DNA from 3 places in the Rhizobium sp. SG570 genome. Region 2 is predicted to be linked to each of the others. Evidence: riboswitches for the same ligand, from Rfam matches in the RefSeq annotation. Region 2 holds a riboswitch; each other region holds the start of a gene.
What was found. A riboswitch is a leader RNA that binds a small molecule or an ion and turns the genes downstream of it on or off. The one in region 2 is predicted to bind cobalamin.

Region 1 (5,834 bases), on a different contig from region 2:
CCTCGCCGGGATCGTTGACGATGAACGGATAGAGGTTGGGCGTAGGCCCGAGGATCGCCTCAGGATAGCAGTTTTCCGACAATGCCAGCGTCTTACCCGGCAGCCATTCGAGATTGCCATGCTTGCCCATGTGGATGACGGCATGCGCATCGAAGGATCGGCGCAGAAAGGCATGGAAGGCGAGATAGCCGTGCGGCGGAACGAGATCGGGAGAATGATAGCTCTCCTTCGGATCGATATTGTAGCCACGCGCCGGCTGGATGCCGACAAGCACATTACCAAAATGGGTGAACGGCAGGGCAAAGGCGCCCTCGCGCGCATAAGGGTCCGTCTCCGGATCACCCCAGCGCGTCGTGATCTCATCCTGAATCCGTTCAGGAAGAGACGAGAAGAAATCCCTGTATTCGCTAAAGGAAAGCCTCTCGCGAACCAGCCTGCCATCATGGCCGGAATTTGTGGGACCATCCGCCAAGTGTCGCATCAGCGCGTCGCCATCGGCTGGCACCCCAGCGACAGGATAGCCTGCCGCCTGCATCGCTCTCAAAACCTCGATCGTACCGGCGGGGGTGTCCAATCCGACGCCATTGCCCAGACGGCCATCCCGGTTCGGGTAATTCGCCATGACGAGCGCAACGCGACGATCCCGCGGCTGCGCGTTGCGCAATCGCGCCCAGTTCGCGGCCAGCCGTGCCGTGTAGCGCATGCGATCATCAAGCGGTTCGCTGACAACGATATTGGCCTCGACCCGCTCGTCGTAACGCGCCGCCGCCTTGAATGACACGGCGCGGGCAAGCACACGCCCGTCGACTTCCGGCAGCGCGACATTCATGCCGAGATCGCGCGCCGAAAGCCCCTGCGACGATGCCTCCCAGGCTTCCTTGGACGAAGCCGAAAGGATTGCCTGCAGGACGATCGCCTCGCCTGTTTCGAGAACCGTCGGTTGACGGTCTGCGCCCGGCGCGGAAACTGCAAAGCCTGTCGTGTTGACGACGACATCCGGCTTCAGCTCGGCAAAAACGCTCTCCAGAATGCCGACGGATACCGCATCCTTCAAACTATAGGCGAACACCGGCAACGGCCGCATACCCTCTGCGATGAGTGCTTGCATCATGGCTTCGACAGGCCTGGTTTCGCCGCTCTGGACGAGAGCGCGATAGAAGGAGATGGCGACAGTCGGAACTTTGAGGTCCGCCAACTGCTCCGCTCCCTGTAACGCCCCCTCACCCGGCGCTCCTTCGATAAACTCAGGGGCGCCACCCTCTCCCCGCTGGGGCGAGGGTAATACTGCACCCTCGACTTCCGCCTTCTCCCCCCGGGGAGAAAGTGCCCGAAGGGCGGATGAGGGGGTGCTTCCACACGACGTAGAAACACTCCTCCACTCCTCGATCCCAATCGCACCCCTGCCCGGCCACCAGATCCCGGCCTTCATCAAGGGTGCGGCCGGCATCGGCTTTTCCGCCCCTGACAGCATCGCCTCGGCATAGGCGAGAAACGCCCTGGAGTTCGCCTCCCCGCCCTCGATCAAATAGGACCAGAGCGCATTGAGATCATCGAGCGCGACATTGGAAAAGGGCGTCAGCCCTGGATCGGGTTTCGAATCTCCCGGCAGCACGGCGATCGCCGCACCCTGACGCGCAGCACAAGCGTGCAGCGCCTCCAGTGCATAGTGGAAATAGCTCGCACCTCCGAGCGCTCGCACGACGATCAGCTTCGCATGCCGCGCGGTGCGCTCGATATAGGTATCGACCGACATCGGATGCTTGAGGCTCATCAGGCTCGCAAGCCGCAGGGAACAGCTGCCCTCGCCTTGCCCGCGAGCCGCGGCTATCGCCGCAAGCTCGGTATCGGCCGCCGACAGGAAGAGGATATCGCCCGGCGACTGGCCGAGATCGATCGCCTCGTCGCCGTCACTGATCGTTCCCTTCTGGGCTAGGAGGAGATGCATGACTTTGCCTTAGACCAGCGCTTCGATCGCCTTGCGCACGATCCCTTCGTCCATCTCGTGCAGACCGATGACAACCAGCCGCGTCGCGCGCTCCTCGCCGGGCGCCCAGGTACGGTCGAAATAGTTGTCGATGCGGCTGCCGACGGCCTGTACCTGCAAGCGCATCGGCTTGCCGGGCACATCGACAAAACCCTTGAGACGCAGGATATCATGTTCGGAAATGACGCTCTTCAGCGCTTCGATGAAGGCGTTCGGGTCGGCAATGGGGCCAAGCTCGACGACGAAGCTGTCGAATTCGTCGTGATCATGTGGTGTGCCGTCTTCGTGTTCCAACTCATGGTGCGATTTGCGGTTGACGATATCACCTTCGGTACCGATGCCGAGGCCGAGCAGAATGGCTGCCGGCACGTCGCCGTTCTTCGCCTCGATGATCGTCGGCTTGCGGACGGTGCGTGACGCGACTTCCGCACGCACGCGGCCAAGGCCGGCGACGTCGATCAGGTCGGTCTTGTTGAGAACGATCAGATCGGCGCAGGTCAGCTGGTCCTCGAACAGTTCCTCGATCGGGCTTTCGTGATCGAGCGAATCGTCCTCGACACGACGGGCTTCGACGGCATCATGATCGTCGGCAAAGCGGCCTGCGGCGACGGCGGCGCTGTCGACCACGGTGATGACGCCATCGACGGTGACATGCGTGCGGATGTCAGGCCAGTTGAAGGCAGCGACCAGCGGCTGCGGCAGCGCCAGACCGGAGGTCTCGATGATGATATGGTCGGGACGCGCGTCACGCTCCAAAAGCTTGGTCATGGTCGGGATGAAATCGTCGGCGACGGTGCAGCAGATGCAGCCATTGGTCAGCTCGATGATGTCGTCCTCGGTGCAGTTCTCCGCGCCGCAGCCCTTGAGCACGTCGCCGTCGACACCCAGATCACCGAACTCGTTGATGATGAGGGCGATCTTCCTGCCGCCGGCATTCTGCAACAGGTTGCGAATCATCGTTGTCTTGCCGGCTCCCAGAAAGCCGGTGATGACGGTGGCGGGAATCTTTGCCTGGTTCATGTGGATCAACCCTTCATTTTCAGCGGCAATCCCGCCGCGATAAAATAGACTTCGGCGCTTGTCGCCGCGATCATCTGGTGCAGCCGGCCGGCATGATCGCGAAATTCGCGCGCCATGCGGTTTTCCGGCACGATGCCGAGCCCGACCTCGTTGGAGACGAGCACGAGCCGCGCCTTGGCCTTCGGCAAAAATTCGGTAAGAACAGCAAATTCAGCTGCGACGTTTCGTTCGGCCATCATCAGATTGGTGACCCACAGCGTCAGGCAATCGACGAGAACAGCGCGGCCATCGCCGTCGATCGCCGCCAGCCGGGCGGTCAGGTCGAGCGGCTCCTCGTGCGTCGTCCAGAGATCGCCGCGTTCGTTTCGATGCTGCGCGATACGTTCGCGCATTTCGTCGTCCCAGGCTCGTCCGGTCGCCACATAGTGACGGTCAAGGCCGGTATCCGAGATCAGCGATTCGGCGAATCGGGATTTGCCGGAGCGCGCGCCGCCGAGAACGAAAACAGCGCGGGATTGTGAGGATGGCATGAGCTATTGTCGCCCCCATACGAGGGCACGGAGCCGCGCAACGCGGCTAAGACCGAAAGGGGCGCGCTTACGCGCGAGAAATTCGTTTGGCGCCATGACAACCTCCGTGCTGGCAGCGAGACATGCGTCCCAAGATGGGCGCTGTGCCCGGCACGTATGGCAGGTCTCCTGGCTCGCGGTTAAGGCGCAACGAGGGGGCAGACCGAAACCGGTCGCCCCCGATCGTGCACCAGCGGATCTTTCTCGCCTTCCCGGCAATGCATCATGAAAAGACGGACGATTCGTAGATATCGGAGGCGTCCAGCCCTGGTAGATCATGATGCCACACCAGTGGCTTTTCCGGCTTGAAGTTTCTCCGCCTGTTCGCCCCATGCGAACCATCGGCGGGATAGCTGTCAAACCGGACGAAAGACCCTGACCGCTCTACAGTCGCGGGGTCGGCTGTGATGAGAACGCCCGGATTGGGTCCGCCCCTTCACATTCCCTTTTCATCCCATGCGGCACATCGCCGCTCGGAAACCATTCGTTATGCCGGCAATGATTAGGCTTTCACTTAGTTCAAGTCAATCAAGGACATGGGTGCGACATCGGCTGTCCCAGCCGCGAAATCGCCGCATAATCCCGAGAACACATCACTTTTTTTGCCGTATTTCTTTGATGTTAGGAGTTTATAGAGGCTAAGCCCTCATATTCGAGTAGAAACGTATCGTCCGTCCCCAATGTTGCAGAAATTCCAACCCCGTCGCCTGGGCGTCTTCTCAGCCCTATTCGATCTTGGTCGATTTAGAGCGCTGCTCCGCCGCGGCGAACTAGGACTCGTTTTCGCCGGCGCGCTCGTGGGCATCGCGTCCGGCTGCGCCGTTACGGCCATGAGTTTCGTTTCGCGCAAGCTGCACAGCCTCATCTACGGGATCACGGATTACGAGCGCCTGAGCTCGGCGGCAGTGGCGATCCCGGACAAATCGGTGGTGCTGATAGCCCCGATAGCCGGCGGCATCATTCTTGGTATTCTGCTCTATATTCTTTCACGCACCCGCAAGAAGCCGATGGTCGACCCGATCGAGGCGAATGCGCTGCATGGCGGACGCATGTCCTTGACCGACAGCATCATCGTCGCCGTGCAGAACCTGATCTCGAATGGGTTCGGCGCCTCCGTCGGGCTTGAGGCGGGCTACACGCAGCTTGCCGCCGGCATCGCTTCGAAGTTCGGTTACAAGATGCAGATGCGCCGCGCGGATCTGCGCATGCTCGTGGGCTGCGGTGCTGCCGGCGCCATTGCCGCAGCGTTTAACGCACCGCTGACCGGCGCCTTTTACGCCTTCGAGCTGATCATCGGCACCTATTCCATCCTGACCCTGACGCCCGTCGTCGTCTCGGCCCTGATATCGACGATGATCGCAAGGCTGCTCGCCGGCGACGACTTCGCCATCGATATCGGCCATTTCGGCACAATAGTGCCGGCGGATTACCTTCCGGCTGTTTTGCTCGGCGCTTTTTGCGCCGGCATCGGCATCCTGATCATGCAGGGCGTCGCCTGGGTCGAGGAACTGGCGCGCAAGAGCTCGATTGCGCCGCCTTTCCGCCCGGCGCTCGGCGGCCTGTTCGTCGGCTTGCTGGCTTTGATATCACCCCAGGTTCTATCGGCCGGCCACGGAGCCCTCCATCTCAATCTCTCCACCGATGTAACCTTGTGGGCGCTGGTCAGCCTTTTCGTTTTGAAATCCCTCGCCTCGGCTGTGTCGATCGGCTCCGGCTTCAGGGGCGGCTTGTTCTTCGCATCGCTGTTCATGGGCGCGCTGCTCGGCAAGATTTTCGCCTATTGCGCCCCCTATTTCGATCACGCCACGCTGACGCCAGCCGTCTATGCGGTGGTCGGCATGAGTGCGCTTGCCGTTTCGATCATCGGCGGCCCGCTGACGATGACGTTCCTGGCGCTGGAGATCACCGGCGACTTTCCGATTACCGCGCTGGTCTTGGCTGCTGTCATCACCTCGTCTCTCGTCGTGCGCACGACCTTCGGCTATTCCTTCGCCACATGGCGCTTCCATCTGCGTGGAGAAAGCATCCGCAGCGCACACGACGTCGGGTGGATCCGCAACCTCACTGTGGCACGCATGATGCGCCCGGATGTGCATACGGCAAGCGTCGGCATGAGCATCGAGGAATTCCGCAAAGCCTTTCCGATCGGCTCGGCGCAGCGCGTCATTCTGATCGACGACAAAGAGAAATATTCCGGCATGGTGCTGGTGCCGGATATTTATGCGAGCCCGGTCGAGAAAGATGACGAGGAACATGGCCTT
Region 2 (5,834 bases):
ATCGCTGCAAAGCATTCGAGATCACTATCCTCTATAGGTTGAGTTTTTTAATCGACAACTCAACCTGATCTTAAAGATTATGCCTTATAGCGTGAACCATGGAGGCAACGTCACGTCGGCATGATCTGGATTTTATCAGGGTCGCAGCATTCATGCTGCTGATCGTCTATCATGTCAGCCTGATGTATAACTCCAGGGGCTTTCTTCTGAAGGCACCGGACAGCTCTCCCATCTTTGACATCATCCATCTGTGGACCCACCCTTGGCGCATGTCGCTGCTGTTTTTGATCTCAGGCGTCGTCACGGGGATATTGCTGACACGGCAAACTCCCGAGGTGCTGAGGAAGGCGCGAACGAGGCAGTTGCTGGTTCCGCTGCTGGTTGGAATGCTGTTTCTGATCCCTCCCCAAATGTATGTCTGCCTGAATACCAGCCTGGGGGTCGACATCAGCCTCCGAGACGTCTTCTGGCACTATCTGACCCTGACGCCCATTCCGCTGCCCGACGGACGTGAGGTCAATCTCTTCTGGATGCAGCACCTGTGGTACCTCGCCTATCTCTGGACCTATACCGCAATCCTGACGCTTGTCGTATCGGCCTGGCCGAAGTTGCTGCCCCTCGCGGGGGATCGGCTGACGCCCCGGCTGGCGGGCAAGTGGATACTGATATTTCCCGCCATACTGTTCATCTTGCTCAGGCTCGCGCTGCGGCCGGCCTTCCCCCCGACACTCAATATCCTCACCGACTGGTACAGCCATAGTATCTATCTGATGTCATTTCTGCTCGGTGTCGTGATGGCCATGCGCAGCGAATGCTGGGAGGCGGTCGTCGACGCGCGAAAACCCGCCCTGATCCTGGCGCTGGGTTGTGCGGTGCTTCTGACGATGCTCTTCCCGGGCCTGCCTGCCGGCGAGCCTGACATGTGGCAGGCATTTGCGGGAAGGGTGCTTGCCGGCACGTTCCAATGGTGTGCGATCGTCGCAATTCTCGGATACGCAAAGGTCTGGCTGAATTCGGAGAACGCCGTTGTCCGCTATCTGAACAGGGCAGTGCTGACCTACTACGTGCTTCACCAGACGGTCATGTTGGTTATTGCCTACTGGTTGCGTGAGTTTGGGTTGATGTCCGCCTCGTCTTTCATCCCGATCGTGGTTGCGACGCTCGCCGTCTGTGCGTTGTGTTACGAACTGAAACGACGCCTGGAAATCTCCTGGAAAGCCAGGATCCGCGCTGGCATTGCCTGACGTATGGATATCTCGATGTTCACCCGGCATGGGCTCCCTGGAGCAATCTCTCTGCTTCAGGGTTAAGAGGGCGTCCGGTGCGCCGACAATCGGCCCCGGCTTTCACGATATCCACTCGCCGCACATTCCCGAGGTCGAGAAGATGACCGATCTTCTGTCGTTGTCGCGAAAACGTCTTCGGGACTTAGCCGCAGGCCTTATCAACATCTTAAATGAAGGATCGGTGACGGAACCTGTTGACGCAAATTTAACCTCGTCTACTATATCTAGTGTTCGAGGTTCCTTCGATTCGCAAGGATTGGAGGCTAAGATGGGAATACGGTCGCCGAGCATGATGCTCGTCAAGCCGTAGCTGCCCCCGCAACTGTGAGCGGCGAGTATTGTTCTGCATGTGCCACTGAGGAATATATGCCTCGGGAAGGCATGAGCAAATACTTCGACCCGCAAGCCAGGAGACCTGCCTCGAGCAATAGCGTCCACGGGCGGGGTGTCCGGATGGCGAGCGATGGTTTGCGGCAGCTCGCCGTTGCCGTCGCTTTCCTCGAATGGCCCGCAAAGGTTACTTCGAGGTGTGAAGTCCATGTCTTTGAGTATCCTTATCTGCCTGCACGACTGACGGCCGCCTAAGCGTCCGGCAGTCGGTTGTGCCCGCCGCCATTTTTCAGATTGCCGAACGGGTGTCGCCCGACGCCCGGACGATCTCGCACGCCTGTCATATATACGAGGACATCCATGAGCATTACCGTCTACAGCAAGCCCGCTTGCGTCCAGTGCACCGCGACCACACGCGCCCTCGACCGCCAGGGTATCGATTACACCATCGTCGACGTGTCCACCGATACTGAAGCCTACGAGCTGGTGCAGGGTCTCGGCTATCGTCAGGTCCCGGTCGTTATCGCCGGCGAGCAGCATTGGGCTGGCTTCCGCCCCGACATGATCAGCGCGCTCGCCTGAGGAACCGGGCGGTGGGCGAGATCGTCTATTTCTCCAGCAGATCTGAGAACACCCATCGCTTCGTTGCCAAGCTTGCCTTGCCGGCCGCTCGCATTCCGCTCGGCGCGGGTGAAGAGCTGCGAGCGGCCCGTCCTTACGTTCTCATTGTCCCAACCTATTGTGGTGAAGGGGGCAAGGGTGCCGTGCCCAAGCAGGTTATCCGCTTCCTCAACGATGCGGATAACCGTTCAAACATCCGCGGGGTCATTGCCGCGGGCAACAGCAACTTCGGGGCGACCTTTGGTATCGCCGGCGACATCATCTCCACCAAATGCCAGGTGCCGTTTCTCTATCGGTTCGAGCTTTTGGGCACGGAAGAGGATGTCGTGAATGTCAGACACGGATTGGAACGATTTTGGACACGCTAAGCTCTTCTTTGTCGCGGCACGCGGCCGAAAAACCGCTTCACACTTTTTCTCATCCCGCGAGCGACCGGCCATCGAAGGTCACGGAAACGGCGTTGGACTATCACGCCCTCAACGCCATGCTGAACCTCTATGACGAGCAGGGTAGTATCCAACTCGACAAGGACCGCTTGGCGGCCAAGCAGTATTTCCTCCAGCATGTCAACCAGAATACGGTGTTCTTCCATAACCTGCGGGAGAAGCTCGATTACCTGGTGACGGAGGGCTATTACGAACGGGAGGTGCTGGACCAATATTCCTTCAACTTCGTCCGCGATCTCTTCGATCATGCCTATGCGAAGAAGTTCCGCTTTCCGACGTTCCTCGGCGCTTTCAAATATTACACCAGCTATACGCTGAAGACCTTCGACGGAAAGCGCTATCTGGAGCGCTATGAAGACCGTGTCTGCATGGTAGCCTTGGCGCTGGCGCGCGGCAGCGAGCAGCTTGCCCATGACATGGTGGACGAGATTATTTCCGGCCGCTTCCAGCCGGCGACGCCGACCTTCCTCAACGCCGGCAAGAAGCAGCGCGGCGAGCTGGTTTCCTGCTTCCTGCTGCGCGTCGAAGACAACATGGAATCGATCGGCCGCGCCATCAATTCCGCGCTGCAGCTTTCCAAGCGCGGCGGCGGCGTGGCGCTGTCGCTCACCAACATCCGCGAGGCCGGCGCGCCGATCAAGCACATCGAGAACCAGTCTTCCGGCATCATCCCGGTGATGAAGCTGCTCGAAGACTCTTTCTCCTACGCCAACCAGCTCGGAGCCAGGCAGGGCGCGGGCGCCGTATATCTCAACGCCCATCACCCTGATATCATGCGCTTCCTCGACACCAAGCGCGAGAATGCCGACGAGAAGATCCGCATCAAGACCCTGTCGCTCGGTGTCGTCATTCCCGACATCACCTTCGAGCTCGCGAAGAACAATGACGATATGTATCTGTTCTCGCCCTATGACGTGGAGCGCGTCTATGGCGTGCCTTTCACGGAAATCTCGGTGACAGAAAAGTACCGCGAGATGGTGGCAGACAGCCGCATCCGCAAGAAGAAGATCAAGGCGCGCGACTTCTTCCAGGTGATTGCCGAAATCCAGTTCGAAAGCGGCTATCCCTACATCATGTTCGAGGACACTGTGAACCGCGCGAACCCGATCGCCGGCCGCATCACCATGAGCAATCTCTGCTCGGAAATCCTGCAGGTGAGCGAAGCGAGCGAATACAGCGACGACCTTTCCTACACGCATATGGGCAAGGACATCTCCTGCAATCTCGGCTCGCTCAACATCGCAGCCGCGATGGACAGCCCCGATTTCGGCAAGACGATCGAAATGTCGATTCGCGCGCTGACGGCAGTCTCCGACATGAGCCATATCTCGTCGGTGCCTTCGATCGAAAAGGGCAATGACGACAGCCACGCCATCGGCCTCGGCCAGATGAACCTGCACGGCTATCTTGCCCGCGAGCGCATCTTCTACGGCTCCGAGGAAGGCGTCGATTTCACCAACATCTATTTCTATACCGTGACCTATCACGCCATCCGTGCCTCGAACCTCCTAGCGGTCGAGCGCGGGCAGAGCTTCAAGGGCTTCGAGAACTCGAAATACGCGTCCGGTGAGTACTTCGACAAATATACCGAGCAGGAATGGAAGCCGGCGACCGAACGCGTGGCCGAACTGTTCGAAAAGGCCGGCATCGCCATCCCGACACAGGAAGATTGGGCGAAGTTGAAGCAGTCCGTGATGAAGGGCGGCCTTTATAACCAGAACCTGCAGGCCGTGCCTCCCACAGGTTCGATCTCCTATATCAACCACTCGACTTCTTCGATCCATCCGATCGTCTCCAAGATCGAAATCCGCAAGGAAGGCAAGATCGGCCGCGTCTATTATCCGGCCGCCTTCATGACCAACGACAATCTCGATTATTATCAGGACGCCTACGAGATCGGGCCGGAAAAGATCATCGACACCTATGCGGCCGCCACCCAGCATGTCGATCAGGGCCTGTCCCTGACGCTGTTCTTCCGCGACACGGCAACCACGCGCGACATCAACAAGGCGCAGATCTACGCCTGGAAGAAGGGTATCAAGACCATCTACTACATCCGCCTTCGCCAGATGGCGCTGTCCGGCACCGAGGTGCAGGGCTGCGTTTCCTGCGCCCTTTGATTTCCGGTTTGAAAAGGACATTTCCGTGAACATGCAATTCAAGCCGGTAAGCCGTATCCGCGCCATCAACTGGAACCGTATCGAGGACGACAAGGATCTCGAGGTCTGGAACCGCCTGACCGGAAATTTCTGGTTGCCCGAAAAGGTGCCATTGTCGAACGACATCCCGTCCTGGGCAACCCTGAAGCCGGAGGAGCAGCAGCTCACCATCCGCGTCTTCACTGGCCTGACCCTGCTCGACACGATCCAGAACGGAGTAGGCTCCGTGAAGCTGATGGCCGACGCCGCCACGCCGCATGAAGAGGCGGTGCTGTCGAACATCTCCTTCATGGAGGCCGTGCACGCTCGATCCTACTCATCGATCTTCTCGACGCTCTGCTCGACGCCGGATGTCGACGATGCCTATCGCTGGTCGGAAGAGAACGAATTTCTGCAGCGCAAGTCGACGTTGATCATGGAGCAATATGCTTCCGGTGATCCGCTGAAGAAGAAGGTCGCCAGCGTCTTCCTCGAAAGTTTCCTGTTCTATTCGGGCTTCTACCTGCCGATGTTCTGGTCGAGCCGTGCCAAGCTCACCAACACCGCCGACATGATCCGCCTCATCATCCGCGATGAGGCGGTGCATGGCTATTACATCGGCTACAAGTTCCAGCGCGGGCTTGAGCGGCTGCCGGAGGAGCGCCGGCAGGAGATCAAGGACTTCGCCTTCGACCTCCTGCTCGAACTCTATGATAACGAGGCTAGGTACACCGAGTCACTCTATGACGGTGTCGGCTTGACCGAAGACGTCAAGAAGTTCCTGCACTACAACGCCAACAAGGCGCTGATGAACCTTGGCTACGAGGCGCTCTTTCCCGCGGAGGCCTGCAAGGTCAATCCGGCGATCCTCTCGGCGCTGTCGCCGAATGCCGACGAGAACCATGACTTCTTCTCCGGCTCCGGCTCGTCCTATGTGATCGGGAAGGCAGTCGCGACCGAAGATGAAGATTGGAATTTCTAGGACTGGGTGATCCGTCCGCACGGCGTCGGGG
Region 3 (5,834 bases), on a different contig from region 2:
GGCTCGCCATGGCGGTTTGCCGGTTTGCATATACGCAGACTATATTCATCTGTGAAAAGGTCAATAGGAGTCGTTTCGCGTGATCGAAGCACCGGGGAAAGCCGTGAAACAAGGACGCAGCGCCGTTGCGATGCTCCCAAATCCACCAATGTTGCTTCTCGAGGGGGTGTGATTGACTGGTTTTGATCGTTCACATAGGGCTTGCGACGAGCGACCAGCATCTGCATGCGGGCAGGGTCAAAGTCCTTGGGTATGTCATCCGTCCTGCCGGAATCGAACGCCCGCTTGATGAAGGCGACGGTCGCCGACTAGCCTATCGGCCACCAAAACAGCGTCCCGAATACACAAATGTACAACGCGATGCGGACGAGACCCTCGTTCACGTTGCCTTTTCCAACGATGAATGTGGACCAGTCTTCTTGCATAATTGTCCCGCCTTGCTTGACAACGCTCTAACGAAATTTCCGTCGTGGCGGTCGCGCCTCAGTCGGCGTCTAGTGCGGCGAAATGCGATAAGCGCAACGGCGAGCGCCGTGAAGAATGTGCTCCTCACGTTCTACCGTGCAGCCGTCGCCAAGGACATCGCGAAACACCGCCAGTTCCGATCTGCAGAAGCCCTGGCAGGTCGTTGCGGCCGCGCATATCGGACAGTGGTTCTCGATCAGGAGCCATGCGTCGCCTTCATTCGTCCGACGCCATTCGGCCATATAGCCTTCGGCGGATCGTTGCGCCGCAAGGGCTGCAATGCGCGCCTCGAGATCATCGACGCCTTCGAGGACGGCCGAATAGGTGGCTCGCGTCTCGCCTTCTCTTGCGGCAATCAATTGGTCAAGCGCGGCTTCACCGAGCGTGTTGCGAACCGCCTTGATCAGGCTGACGGCAAGCTCTCCATGCGTATCGGGAAAAAATCCGTGCCCGCGCTCCGTCAGCTCCCACTCCTGTTGCGGCCGGCCGACGCCCTTGGCTTGAGAACGAGCCTCGACGAGGCCATCCGCTGCCAGCTTGACAAGCTGCTGGCGCGCATTCTCCCCGGTTGTTCCAAGAGCAGCGCCGAGCGCCGATGAGGTTTGCGAACCGCGCATCTTCAAAAGCGTGAGAATCCGCTCGGATGCGGGCCGCCCCTGGCGCTTCTCCGCTTCCGTGTCAGTCGAGCCAGCGAGGTAATATTCCAAAGCCATGCTTGGTATATAGTCGAGCCTCGAACAGCCATCAATCCCGATGGGCGCCTCTAACTCGACTTTGGATGATGATTCAATTTCACCGCGCACGGATGCCTGACCGGATTGCCTCTCCATCAACTCGATATTCGAGCCTGAGCGATACCATTGTATCCGGAAAAATATAATGCCAGTGGTTGGACCTCTTCCAGGAGAATCCCATAATCAGACTCCACCGCCCGATCCCTGTCGGGAAAATCGCTATTGAACTCGGCAGCATAGTGTTCTCGACGCCCGCCTGGGCTGACCGTGTGGCGACCGATCAGATCGACCGTCAGGTGCATATTCCGGATGTCGTGAACCGCGTCATCATCCTGCAGCACCAGACCCTCAACATCGCCGTCCAGCTCGAAGCGCTCTGCGGCATCGCGGTTCGTTCGGCGAAACTCGGCAGCGGTCAGTGGGAGGAAACCGCTTTCGCGCCGCTGTTCCGGCAAAGGGACAGGAAAGGAAGCTGTCGCGACAGGGGCAGTAGATATTGCGAGACGCCGGATTTGTTTCGATCGACTGATCCGAATAGCCTGCCTATGCATCGAAATGCCCGCTGGTGGGATCAAGCCCTGACGATGTGGATCCCGTAACTCCTCACGCTCTCATCTCCTACGATGTCCCTCATATGCAAGGGCACGTCCGATTCCACCGACCAGCGGTCTTTTACAACAAGGTGCTTTGGAAGATGGTCGACGATGCCCGAGATGACCTTTTCGTAGTCTACAATGATCGCTTCGCGACCGATCAGGCGATCGATCAAACTGGCATCGCTCGCCACGTGGCCGTTTTCGCAAAACCAATAGGATATGAGGTCCAGCTCCGAATTCGACGGCAAATCGGGAGGCAGGGTCTGGTTGAGAAAGCTGAAATTGCCGGCGCAACCGGAATCCGTCAGCACCGTTTGCGCGATGTTCAAGTGTAAGGGCGATTGATCGACGAAGGTCAGGTGCAGCCTCGGGTTCGTAGCGAGAAATGCGAACGTCAATCCGAAGACGCCCGAGCCGCAGCCTAGGTCGCGCACGTTTTCGTATTTCACCGGGTCGATATTCGCGGAGAGCAAAGCCAGGCAGCATTTGAGAGCGTTTTTAATTCCATACGCCTTCGTAAAAGTCTCAGCCTGCGTCTTGTGGTCAAATATGAAAATTCTTGCTGCGCTTTCGACTTCTTCTCTGAGCGCCAAAGCCTCTTGATCGGCTTTGAAGATTCCCGACCTTGCCTGTAACGCCGCTGCCAATTCAGCCAGCTCGACCGGAAACGTCCCCTGTTGCATTTTCATCCATCATTTTGGTTAGGCTCACGCCGTCTGGTGAGCAGTGATAATGTCGATATATTGGCCCGCAGGGCGTTTTAGATATGAATTCTATTATGCAGATCGATAAATGAACTTCGCCGGATGTGAACGCATCCATTTCATTCTCATACAACGAGACGAGCGTGTTCTTCAATGTCGAGCAACTCGTCGTCGAGGTGGAGAAGAGAAGAAACATTGCGCGGCTTTTGTCGATGGATGTGCTTGACGGCGAGCGGTCGTCCGACATAACTGGATGCGACGGTTCCCCAAGGAAGACTCTACGGGGATTAATAGGGAACACGGTGAGGGCGACCCAAAGGGGACCTAGACCGTGGCTGCCCCCGCAACTGTAAGCGGATTGCCGGTCATCCCGGAGCGACCAGCTTGCTGGTCATCTCCCAGGGTCTTCGGACCATGCCACTGCGCGGAAACGGCGCGGGAAGGCAGATGATTGTCAGACATCCGCGAGCCAGGAGACCTGCCGTCAATCACGATCCAATCAGCCGGGCGGGGATGCCCGGAAAGGGACAGAGAATGATTGACCTGAGCCTTCGATATTACCCGGCACTCTTCGTTCTTGATTGGGATTTCCGCGACCGGCTGCGGTGTGCCTGAGCGCTGTTGCGCTGACGTCACTCAGTTTTTCATCCCTATCGAGATCTTTCATGCGCCATTTTCTGACGACCATTACATTTGCGCTCGGCCTTGCCGGCTTCGCAGCTCCCGGTTTTGCAGCGACCCAGTATCCCCTCACCATCAACAATTGCGGCCAGCAGGTCACCTTTAAAAAGGCTCCAGCTCGGATCCTGTCCATCGGTCAAGGCATGACCGAGATCCTGCTGTCGCTCGGCCTTGCCGACAAGATCGTCGGAACGGCCGTCTGGGTCGGGCCTGTTCTGCCACAATATGCCGAAGCCAACGGCAAGATCCCGCGTCTTGCCGATAATGACCCGAGTTTCGAAGCGGTTGTCGGCAAGGAACCGGACCTCGTTGCCGCCGAATTCGAATGGCATGTCGGTCCGCAAGGTTCGGTCGGCAAGCGCGAGCAGTTCTCCGGGCTTGGCATCAACACCTACATCGCGCCGACCGACTGCGTTGCCAAGGTCAATGCCGACGGCGGTGACGGCGTGCGCAAGGAACTCTTCACGATGGACCTGATCTATCAGGAGATCGATGAACTCGCGCGGATTTTCGACGTCAATGATCGCGGCGATGCGCTGATCGCTGACCTCAAGAAGCGTCAGGCGGAAGCAGTGGCTTCAATTGCCGGCGCACAGGCCAAGAACCTGCCGATTGTGTTCTGGTTCTCGAGCAAGGAAGTCAACGGCGATGCCTTCATCGCCGGCAAGAACAGTGCGCCGGCGTATATCCTCAAGACACTCGGCGCCAGGAACGTCGTGACGACGGAGGAGGAATGGCCGCTGGTTGGATGGGAGACGATCGCGCAGGCCAATCCGGCCGTGGTCGTCATCGCGACGATGGATCGCCGGCGCTACGCGGCCGACGATCCCAAGGTAAAGCTCGATTTCCTCGAGAAGGACCCGGTCACGAGCCAGCTCGATGCAGTCAAGAACAAGCACTTCGTGATGATGGACGCGCAGTCGATGAATCCCACCATCCGGACCATCGACGGCATCGAGACCCTGGCCAAGGGCATCAAGTCCTTCGGCCTGGCGCAATAGATGCGCGGGATCGCAAGACGGCAGAAGCGGTGGGCGCTATTGGCGCTCACCATCGCCGCAATCGTGCTCCTGGCGCTCATGATCAGCCTTGCCGTGTCGATCGGCGAGATTTCCATCCCGCTGGCCACAACAGCCAAGGCCGTTGCGAACCGGCTGATGGGGACGGATTTCGAGTTGAGCCGGATCCATCAGGGTATCGTCTGGGACTACAGGCTGAGCCGAGCGCTCGTAGCCGCCAGCGCCGGCGCCTCATTGGCGCTGAGCGGCGTGATCCTGCAGGCCATGCTGCGTAATCCGCTCGCCGAACCCTATGTGCTCGGCATTTCAGCAGGCGCCTCGACCGGCGCGGTCTGCGTCATGATCCTCGGTCTCGGCTCGGGAATCCTGGGCCTTTCGGGCGGGGCCTTCCTCGGCGCGATCGCGGCCTTTCTCTTCGTCGGCCTCCTGGCTACGGGCGTCGGCGGCACAAGCGAGCGGATCATCCTGTGCGGCGTCGCCGGCTCGCAGCTCTTCAATGCACTCACCTCCTATATCGTCACCACATCGGCGAATGCCGAGCAGGCAAGGGGTGTCATGTTCTGGCTGCTCGGCTCGTTGAGCGGCGTGCGCTGGCCGGATGTCTATCTTTCGGGGCCGGTTGCCATTGTCGGCTTTGCAATCTGCATGGGACATGTCCGGGTTCTGGACGCCTTCGTCTTTGGCACCGATGCTGCGGCTTCGCTCGGCATTGCGGTGCGGCGCGCGCAGATCGTCCTGCTTGGGACGACGGCGCTCATGACGGCTGCGGTCGTCAGCATCGTCGGCTCGATCGGCTTTGTCGGTCTCGTCATCCCGCATGCGGCCCGTTTTCTGGTTGGCCCCAGTCATGATCGGCTGCTGCCGGCGGCGGCGCTTACCGGCGCGATCTTCATGGTCGGCGCCGATATCGTCTCGAGGATCATCATCCCTCAGCAGATCCTGCCGATCGGCGTGGTCACCGCCTTGTTCGGCGCCCCGGCCTTCGCAATCATTCTCTATCGCGCCCGGAGGACGGCATGAGCATCGCGGTCGACAAGGTAACCTTCGCGGCCGGCAACACGCTGATCGTCAACGGCATCAGCTTGACGGTGGAGAAGGGAAAGGTCCTCGGTCTGCTCGGACCGAACGGTTCCGGGAAGTCCAGCCTCCTGCGGCTGATCTGCCGCTTGAGAAAAGTACGCAGCGGTATCATCCGGCTCGGCGGCAACGATATCGCGGCCATCCCGCGCGGCGATATCGCCCGCCGGATCGCGCTGGTCGAGCAGCAGGCGACGACGGAGACGCAGGTGACCGTGATGGACGTGGTTCGCCTTGGTCGCACGCCGCATCGCGGCCCATTGTCGGCCTGGAGCGCTCGTGACGATACGGTCGTCCTCGATGCGCTTGGGCGTGTGGGCATGCAGGGCAGGGCGGCGCAGCTCTGGCAGACCTTGTCGGGTGGCGAGCGCCAGCGCGTCCATATCGCCAGAGCCCTTGCGCAGACCCCCAGCGAACTGCTCCTGGACGAGCCGACGAACCATCTCGATATCCAGCATCAGCTCGATATTCTGGGACTGGTCTCGAAGCTCGACGTCACCTGCATCATTGCCCTGCACGATCTCAATCTGGCGGCCATGTTCTGTGACAGCCTGGCCG

Region 1: it holds a riboswitch for cobalamin, as region 2 does, so the genes downstream of both, cobU (bifunctional adenosylcobinamide kinase/adenosylcobinamide-phosphate guanylyltransferase) here and nrdH (glutaredoxin-like protein NrdH) in region 2, are expected to answer to the same signal.
Region 3: it holds a riboswitch for cobalamin, as region 2 does, so the genes downstream of both, FHT28_RS33435 (ABC transporter substrate-binding protein) here and nrdH (glutaredoxin-like protein NrdH) in region 2, are expected to answer to the same signal.

What each region holds. Positions count from the first base shown of each region.
Region 1 is NZ_JAAZQI010000008.1:23,484-29,317, forward strand. It holds gene cobN (cobaltochelatase subunit CobN) at 1-1,945, opposite strand, end outside; gene cobW (cobalamin biosynthesis protein CobW) at 1,955-3,004, opposite strand; gene cobU (bifunctional adenosylcobinamide kinase/adenosylcobinamide-phosphate guanylyltransferase) at 3,010-3,534, opposite strand; cobalamin riboswitch at 3,675-4,073, opposite strand; gene FHT28_RS17195 (chloride channel protein) at 4,254-5,834, shown strand, end outside.
Region 2 is NZ_JAAZQI010000003.1:8,789-14,622, forward strand. It holds gene FHT28_RS07325 (acyltransferase family protein) at 99-1,244, shown strand; cobalamin riboswitch at 1,504-1,724, shown strand; gene nrdH (glutaredoxin-like protein NrdH) at 1,977-2,198, shown strand; gene nrdI (class Ib ribonucleoside-diphosphate reductase assembly flavoprotein NrdI) at 2,210-2,605, shown strand; gene nrdE (class 1b ribonucleoside-diphosphate reductase subunit alpha) at 2,593-4,803, shown strand; gene nrdF (class 1b ribonucleoside-diphosphate reductase subunit beta) at 4,829-5,803, shown strand.
Region 3 is NZ_JAAZQI010000030.1:16,544-22,377, reverse strand. It holds gene FHT28_RS33450 (metalloregulator ArsR/SmtB family transcription factor) at 495-1,082, opposite strand; gene FHT28_RS36765 (hypothetical protein) at 1,439-1,798, shown strand; gene FHT28_RS33440 (methyltransferase) at 1,771-2,478, opposite strand; cobalamin riboswitch at 2,742-3,000, shown strand; gene FHT28_RS33435 (ABC transporter substrate-binding protein) at 3,165-4,181, shown strand; gene FHT28_RS33430 (iron ABC transporter permease) at 4,182-5,219, shown strand; gene FHT28_RS33425 (ABC transporter ATP-binding protein) at 5,216-5,834, shown strand, end outside.